DNA from 2 places in the Amycolatopsis acidiphila genome. Region 2 is predicted to be linked to the other one. Evidence: riboswitches for the same ligand, from Rfam matches in the RefSeq annotation. Region 2 holds a riboswitch; the other holds the start of a gene.
What was found. A riboswitch is a leader RNA that binds a small molecule or an ion and turns the genes downstream of it on or off. The one in region 2 is predicted to bind thiamine pyrophosphate.
Positions count from the first base shown of each region.

Region 1: linked by a shared signal. The riboswitch ahead of thiO (glycine oxidase ThiO) and the one ahead of LWP59_RS33425 (thiamine ABC transporter substrate-binding protein) in region 2 are both predicted to bind thiamine pyrophosphate.

Region 1 covers NZ_CP090063.1:7,334,770-7,338,964, forward strand. Annotated here, with positions in the region: gene LWP59_RS35865 (MarR family winged helix-turn-helix transcriptional regulator) at 1-125, opposite strand, end outside; gene thiG (thiazole synthase) at 243-1,004, opposite strand; gene thiS (sulfur carrier protein ThiS) at 1,009-1,209, opposite strand; gene thiO (glycine oxidase ThiO) at 1,209-2,297, opposite strand; TPP riboswitch at 2,292-2,401, opposite strand; gene thiE (thiamine phosphate synthase) at 2,433-3,092, shown strand; gene LWP59_RS35890 (hypothetical protein) at 3,096-3,971, opposite strand; gene LWP59_RS35895 (MFS transporter) at 4,137-4,195, opposite strand, start outside.
Region 2 covers NZ_CP090063.1:6,843,477-6,847,671, forward strand. Annotated here, with positions in the region: gene LWP59_RS33420 (ABC transporter permease) at 1-1,077, opposite strand, end outside; gene LWP59_RS33425 (thiamine ABC transporter substrate-binding protein) at 1,053-2,102, opposite strand; TPP riboswitch at 2,126-2,238, opposite strand; gene LWP59_RS33430 (4a-hydroxytetrahydrobiopterin dehydratase) at 2,263-2,553, shown strand; gene LWP59_RS33435 (hypothetical protein) at 2,617-2,925, shown strand; gene LWP59_RS33440 (hypothetical protein) at 3,736-4,195, shown strand, end outside.

The sequences.
Region 1 (4,195 bases), 490 kb from region 2:
GTGGCGAGCGCCGAAATCGCGCCGTGCCCGGGACCGGGCGATCCCGCCTGCCGCAGCGAGCGCGACAGCCTGCCCACTGCCAGGAACAACCGCCCGGCGACGTCCTCGGTCGTCGACGTGTCCACCTCGGGCTCCTTCTGTTCGCCGTTCCCCCGACCCCCGAAGGGTGCGGACAACCATACGTGGTTCCCCTGTCTGAGTACGGTGAACACCCGAAAAGGGGCATTCCGCGTCGTCGCGCCTCAGCGGGCCGGCGAAGACGCCTGCGCCCAGAACCGCTGCGGAACCCGGCCCGCGCCGCGCGCGAGCCGGCCCGCGACCACCGCCGAACGCATCGCGTGCGCCATCCGCTCCGGGTCCTGCGCCCGCGTCACCGCCGTCGACAGCAACACCGCGTCGCAGCCCAGCTCCATCGCCAGCGCTGCGTCCGACGCCGTGCCGATACCCGCGTCCAGCACGATCGGCACGCCCGCGCGGGACACGATCAGCTCGATGTTGTGCGGGTTCCGGATGCCGAGCCCCGTCCCGATGGGCGCGCCGAGCGGCATCACCGCGGCACAACCCGCCTCCTCCAGCCGCAGCGCCAGCACCGGGTCGTCGTTGGTGTACGCGAACACCGTGAACCCGTCGTCGGCCAGCCGCTCCGCCGCGTCGAGCGTCTCGACCGGGTCCGGCAGCAGCGTCCGGTCGTCGGCGTGCACCTCCAGCTTGATGAGGTCGGTCTCCAGCGCCTCGCGCGCCAGCTGCGCCGTCAGCACGGCCTCGGCAGCGCTCCGGCAGCCCGCGGTGTTCGGCAGCAGCCGGATCCCCAGCCGCCGCACGAGCTCCAGCACCCCGGACCCGCCCTCGGCGTCGGCCCGGCGCATCGCGACCGTGGTCAGCTCGGTCCCGGACGCCACCAGCGCCCGTTCCAGCACCGCCAGGTTCGCCGCGCCACCGGTCCCGATGATCAGTCGCGAGCCCAGCTTGTGCTCGCCGATCGCGAGCTCGTCGCCCTCCAGCATGTCCTCACCCACCTTGTACCGCCGTCAGGATTTCCAGCCGCGCGCCCGCGGGCACGACCACCTCGGCCCAGTCGCCCCGCCGGACGACCTCGCCGTCGAGCGCCACCGCGATCCCGCGCGGCGCCGTGCCCAGTGCCTCGAGCAGCCCGGCCACCGTCGTCCCGTCCGGGAACGTCCGCCAATCGCCGTTGATCCGTACTTCCATCACTTCGCTCCCAGCCGATGTGGATGTGCCGCTTCGACGTGCGGAGGCGGCGCGGCGCCGTCGAGCCACGCGACGATCGCGTCCGCGGTCACCGGGGCCATCAGCAGCCCGTTGCGGTGGTGGCCCGTGGCCGCGAAGACGCCTTCGCCGAGCTCGCCGATGAACGGCAGCGTGTCGACGCTCGCCGCGCGAAGGCCCGCCGCGGTCTCGACGAGCTCGTACTCGTCGATGCTCGGGAAGATCCGTTCCGCGCCTTCGAGCAGCTCGCGCACCCCGCGCGCGCTCACGGTCTCGTCGAACCCGGCCTCGTACTGCGTCGCGCCGAGCACCAGCTCGCCGCCCGCGCGTGGCACCAGGTAGATCGGCCGCCCCTCGACGACGGCACGCACGGTGCGCGACGGCGGCGGCAGGCTCGTCCGCCGGGCTCGCAACCGCAGGATCTCGCCCTTCAGCGGCCGGACGGCCAGCGCCGGGTGCAGCCGCGCGCTGCGTGCACCGGCGGCGATCACCGCGACCTCGCACGGCACCTCCCCGGACACGGTGCGGACGCGGCCGGTTTCCACCTCGGTCGCGTCGTCGTCGACGAACTTGACGCCGTGCCGGATCGCGGCGGCCTGCAGCGAACGCAGCAGCTTGCGGTTGTCGACGGCCAGGTCACCCGGCACGAGCAGGGCCCGCACGCCGCTGACCCCCGGTTCGAGCGAGCGCAACTGTCGCCCGGTGACGGACTCGACCTCGCGGCCGACCGTGCGCAGGTAGTCGGCGAGCACGCCCAGCTGGTCGGCGTCGCCGCGGTCGAGCGCGACCACGACGGTGCCGGTGGTCGACAGGCCAGGGTCGCCACCGTCTTCGGCAAGTGCGGCCGCGAACGCCGGCCACCGCCGCAGCGACTCCTCGCCCAGGTGCAGCGCGGCTTCCTCGCCGGGCCAGGCTTCGGTGACCGGCGCGAGCATCCCGCCCGCGACCCACGACGCACCGCACCCCGGCGAACGATCGATGACCGTCACGTCGTACCCGGCGGCCGCGGCACGCCAGGCCACGGACAGGCCGATGACGCCGCCACCGACGACTGCCAGCTGGTTCACCACAGAAATCACGCTCCCTGCGCCGGCATGATCCGGATCAGGTTCCACGGTCGGAGCGGTTCCGGCTCCCTCTCAGCCCGTGTCCTCGGGCTCCCGTGCGGACACCTCCACGTTACCTCTTGCACTACCGTGACCATCATGCCAGGCCTCAGTGGGGATCAGATCAGGAAGCGGCTCGACGCGGCGCGGCTCTACCTGTGCACCGACGCGCGCAGTGAGCGCGGCGACCTCGCCGAGTTCGCCGACGCGGCGCTCGCCGGAGGCGTCGACATCATCCAGCTCCGCGACAAGACCAGCGGAGCGCCGCTCGAGGCGAAGCAGGAGCTGGCCGCGCTGGAGGTGCTCGCCGAGGCGTGCGCCCGGCACGGCGCACTGCTCGCGGTGAACGACCGGGCGGACGTCGCGCTCGCCGTCGACGCGGACGTTCTGCACCTGGGCCAGGACGACCTGCCGGTGCCGCTCGCGCGCCGCGTCATCGGGGACGAGCCGGTCATCGGCCGCTCCACGCACTCCGTCGAACAGGCACGGGCGGCGGCGGCGGAACCGGGCGTGGACTACTTCTGCACCGGGCCGTGCTGGCCGACCCCGACCAAGCCGGGCCGCTCGGCGCCGGGCCTGGACCTGGTGCGGGCGACGGCCGGGGCGACGCGGCCGTGGTTCGCCATCGGCGGGATAGACGACGAACGCCTGCCCGAGGTGCTCGAGGCAGGCGCTACCCGTGTCGTGGTGGTGCGGGCGATCACCGAGGCCGAGGACCCGCAGGCCGCGGCCCGCCGGATCGTCTCCGCCCTGCCGTAGCGGTCAGCCGCTGGTCGGGCCGGCGCTCTCGGTCGGCGTCGCCGAAGCCGTCTGCGAGGCGCTGCTCTGCGAGGGCTGTTCCTGCTGAGTGGTGCTGGGGACGGACGTCTCGCTCTGCTCGGTCGAGGTGGCGGTCGGACGCGACTTCGAGGTCTGCGTCTCGGTGACCGTCGTCGTCTCGTGCGTGGTGGTCGCCGAACCGCCCGACCTGCCCACGACCTGGCCGAACGTGGTGCCCGAACCACCTGAAACCGCGTGCCCGGTCAGGCTCTCGAACCCGGTCAGGGCCAGCATCCCGACGAGAAACGCCACGACGCTGGTGCCCGCGATGAGCGTCCAGCGGTTCTTCCACCAGGGCGGCTTCGGCTTGGTCTCGGGCTTCGCCAGCACCTGCGTCGGTGCCCCCGTCGCGTTCTGCACCGCGGTCGCGTTCTGCGCGCCGGGCCGGGGGAGGTACACCGTGCGCTCCCCGCCGCCGGACTGCCCCGCGCCCGCCATCGGCAGGTACTGGGTGGGCTGCACCCGGTTGACCGCCGTCGCCGGCAGCTGCCCCTGCTGCGCCGGCCCGGGCTGTATCAGCGGGTTGGCCGGGAGCCGCGGCGGCGGTTCGACGAACCGCGTCTCCTGCCGCAACCGCGTGTCGGTCAGCGCCAGCACCTCGGCCGTCTTGCGGGCGGCCTCCTTGGTGCGGCGCAGCGACCGCAGGTACACCTCACTGCCGATCGTGGTGATGATGCTGGCGATCCCCGCGCCCGCGACGGTTCCCCCCACGCCCAGCGTCGAACCCAGGAACGCCGCCGTGATCGCGGCGAGTGCCGACGCGACCACCTGTGCCGGCTTGAGACCGGTCTTCTGAGTCTCTTCCTTTTCCTCGGTCATGATTCCGATCTGCTCGCAAGTTGCCCCACCGTGATCCCACGGTGTCCAACGTGTTAGTCGATCGGAATGCTCCCGGCGTTAGCAGTTTCGTGAGCAGCACCACGACGACTGTCCACTTTGGATCAAGCGGCCTTCACCACGACCTCATACCCGTGAAATCCGGATTCATCCGCGAACGTGCGTAGGCGGTCCGTCGACGGCGCAGTGCAGGCACTTTCCTAGAT
Region 2 (4,195 bases):
GGGTGCGCGGCGGAGCGTGACCACGAGAACCGCGGCAGACACCCCGATCACCAGGGCGAGCACGGTGGCGTCGGTCGCCGTGATCAACGAGTTCACCGCCGATCCCCACCCCGAGATCTGGAGGGTGCCGGCGTTGCCGGTGCTGGACAGCGCGCGATACCCGGCGAGGCTCCAACCGTCCTCAGTGGACACCGAGCGGATCAGCAGCGCGACGATCGGCGTCAGCAGCAGCCCGACCACCGCGATGGCGGCCGCGACGACCCACCACTCGCCCTTCACCGGTTTCCGCGCGGTCTCCCCGCGGGCGCGGAGTTTGAGCGCGATCTCCCGTCGCCGCCGGGCGGCGGCCCCCAGGAGCAACGCGGCGAGCACCGCGGCGATCTGCACCAGCGAGAGCGCCGCCGCGCCGGTCAGGTCCAGCAGGTTCTCGGTGCGCAGGTAGATCTCGGTCTCCAGGGTGCGCAACCGCGCGCCGCCGAGCACCAGCACGACACCGAAACTGGTGGCGCAGAACAGGAACACGACCGCGGCGGCCGAGGTGATCGCCGGCAGCAACGCGGGCAGCGTGACCGAGCGGAACGCCCGCCAGCGCGATGCGCCGAGCGCACGGGCGGCGTCCTCCGCGCGGGAGTCGAGGTGCGACCACAGTCCCGCGACCGTCCGGGCGACCACGGCGACGTTGAAGAAGGCGTTGGCGAGCACGATCGACAGGACCCCGCCGTCCGGCCACAACGCGCGGAACGCGAGCCCCACCACGACGGTCGGCAGCACGAACGGCACCAGCACGAGCGTGCGCATCAGGCCGACGCCCGGCAGCCGGACCCTCGCGAGCACGAAGGCCAGCGGCATCCCGCCGACCACGGCGATGGCCGTCGAGCCGGCGGCCTGCGCGACGGTGAACCACGCCAGCCGCCAGGTCTCGCCCTGCGCGAGCGCGGTCAGCACCCCGTTGCCGACGAAGCCCCGCTTGAGGATCGCCAGCACCGGCCACGCGAAGAAGACGACCAGGAACCCCAGTGGCACGAGGGCCAGCAGGCCCAGGCCGGCGCGGCTTACTGGCCGAGCAACGAGCGCCATTGGCCGATCCACCGCTCACGCCCGGCCTGCACCTGGTCGCCCGGCAGGCTCGCCGAGCTCTGCGGGAGCGGCGCGGCCTCGGCCCAGCCCTTCGGCAGGTCGACGCCCTGGCGGGCCGGGTAGACGTACATGTTGTCCGCGACCGTCGCCTGGAACTGTTGCGACAGCAGGAAGTCGATCACCTTGTGCGCCTTGTCCGGCTGCTTGGTGCCCGCCAGCACCCCGGCGTACTCGACCTGCCGGTAGCAGGTGTCGAGCAGCGCCTTCGTCCGCGGCTTGCCGTCGGCGCCGATCTCGGCGGCGGGCGAGGACGCGTAGGACACCACGATGGGCCGCGGGCCGTTGCCCGACGAGCCGGAGAAGTCCTGGCTGTAGGCCTCTTCCCAGCCGCTGTCGGACTTCACGCCGTTGTCCTTGAGCTTCTGCCAGTACCCCTGCCAGCCCTGCTCGCCGTACTTCGCGATGGTGCCGAGCAGGAACGCGAGACCGGGCGAGGAGGTCGCGGGGTTCTCCACGACGAGCAGGTCCTTGTACTGCGGGTCGGTGAGATCGTCGTAGCCGGTGGGCGCGGGGATTCCCTTCTGCGCGAACCAGTTCGTGTCGACGTTGAGGCACACGTCGCCGAGGTCGACGGCCGAGAGCCGGTGCTCGCTGTCGACGGCGTAGCGCTGCGGGCCGCGATCGGCCTCCGGACTCGTGTAGGAGTCGAAGACGCCTTCGCCGAGCGCGCGCGAGGCGAACGTCGAGTCGACGCCGTAGGCCACGTCGCCGATGGGGTTGGCCTTGGTCAGCACGAGCGAGTTCGTCAGCGCGCCCGCGTCGCCCTTCTTGATCACGTCGATCTTGATGCCGGTCTGCTGCTGGAAGGCGTCGAGCACCTGCTGCGGCGCGGCCCAGGAGTCGTGGGTGACCAGGGTGACCGTGGACGCGGCGCTGTCGTCCGAGCCCCCGCCGACGAGTGTGCAGCCCGTGGTCAGTGCGGCGGTCAGGCCGAGCACGACGGCCGCGCTCCACTTGCCTCTCATGGCCCCTCCTTGCGTTCACCGGCAGGAGGGGATGTGGGCCTCCCTGCGCCGGCATGATCCGGATCAGGTGCGAACGGTCGCGGGGGTGGACCCGCCTCTCAGCCCGGCCTGGTGCCGGACTCCCGTGGCAACCCAGCAGCGTACCCGTCACGATGGAGGGATGGCGAAGCTACTGAGCGAGGACGAGATCATGGAGGCGCTGACGAGGCTGCCGCACTGGAAGCGCGAAGGGGACGCGCTCGAGCGCACGGCCGAGCTGGGCAGCTTCCCGCAGGCGATCCAGGTGGTGAACCGGGTCGCGGAGGTCGCGGAGGGCGCGGACCATCATCCCGACATCGACATCCGCTGGCGGACCCTGGTGTTCCGGCTGAGCACGCACTCGGCCGGCGGGCTGACCGAGAAGGACGTCTCCCTGGCGGGCGAGATCGACGGGATAGTCGACGACCTGTGATCTCGGCTACCGCGGCAACATCCCGCGGGGTGTCCTGCGTTGCCCTGGTGGAGGGAACGCACGATGTCGAAGATCTTGTTCTTGTCGAAGGCCGCTGGGGTCGCGGTGGTGTCGGCGGTGCTGTTGTTCGGGCTGTTGCCGAGCGCCGTCGCTGAGGCGGTGGCCTTGCCCGGCGGCGTCGCTACGGGCGTTGTCGCGGACGCACCCCAGGACACGACGCCCAGGGCAGTCACTCCCCGAGGCGGCGCCGCGGTGCAGCCCACGAGCGAAACCCGCGCGATCGTCGTCGGCGGGCTGTCGTTCGTGCTGATGATCGCTGCCGCAGGGGCGGTTCTCTGGCACACGGCACGAAGTCGGCACCCCGGAGAGTGATTTCCGACACAGGGCAGTAACGGGCGCCTTGATCAAGGCGGTTTCACCGGCGGAAAAGCCCGCTGCAACCCAGGGAACGCCATGAACAGCACCGCCCCCGTCCTGTCCGCGACCCAGCGCGCGTGGATCGCCGTCACCGCCACCACGATCACCCTGCTGGCCGTCATCCTGCTCGGCTTCGCCGCCTGAGCCTCTGAGGTTCGCCGGGAGCCCTTCTCGGGCTCCCGACACCACTTTCCGCATCGGCATCTCGCTCCCCGGCGCGTCACACCTTCGCGGCCACGCCGCGCGCGATCGACCGCCGTGCCCCCGCGTCACTCGACGCACCTCGGGGGGTCGGCTGAACCTCGAGCCGACCCGCGTCCGTACTCCGGTTTCGACACCCGCGCCGTCGCCCACTTTTCTCTACGCGACCGCGCCGCTTGCCAAGCGCCACCTCCGCAGGCCACCCGCCGCGCCGCCCGTGCCGCACCACCTCCGCCACTGCGTGCCCCGCCACGCCACCTCTGCCGCGCCACCGGCCAAGCGGGACGTCCGGCGCCACTGGCCAAGCGCCACCTCCGCGCCACTCCGGCACCGCCTCCGCCACCGCAGCCCAAGCGCCACCTCCGCCACCAGCGCCTCTCGATGCGCCTGTTGATCTGTGCCGCTTCTCACGGACTAGTGACTTCGTGTTGTCCGATTCGTAATGTGGCGTCGGTTCAGCCAATAACGAGCTGGTAACAAACCAATTACCAGCAGTATCGGAAATGGTGCTCGACAATGGTGGGTCGACATAGGTCAAGATCACGGGCGCGCATTCTGCCGACCGTGGTCGCACTGGCGGCGGCTTTTCTCCTGGGGTTCACGATCTGGATCGCGGGAGGACCACGGCACGATGACACCCCGAGCCTGGCGGCCGCCGAGATGAAGGCCCCGGCCCCAGTCTCGACGTCCGCCACGACCACGACGCCGCCCCCGACGACGGTCCCACCACCGTCAACGACCACCCCTCGGCCGTCCACCACAACACCGAAGACCAGCACGAAGCCGACGACGATGGCGGCCGTCGGTCACGCGTGTTCATCCGTCCTGGCCGGTGCCCAGCCCCAGGTCGCGCAGGCGGGCAACTACCTCAAGGCGATGTTCGGCGTCGACACGGTTCTCGGCCGCGCCGCCCGTGGCGGCGAAAGCGACCATCCCGACGGCCTGGCCCTGGATTTCATGGTCGACACCGCGACGGGAAACAAGCTGGCCGATTACGTCCTGTCGAACCAGTCGCGCCTCGGTG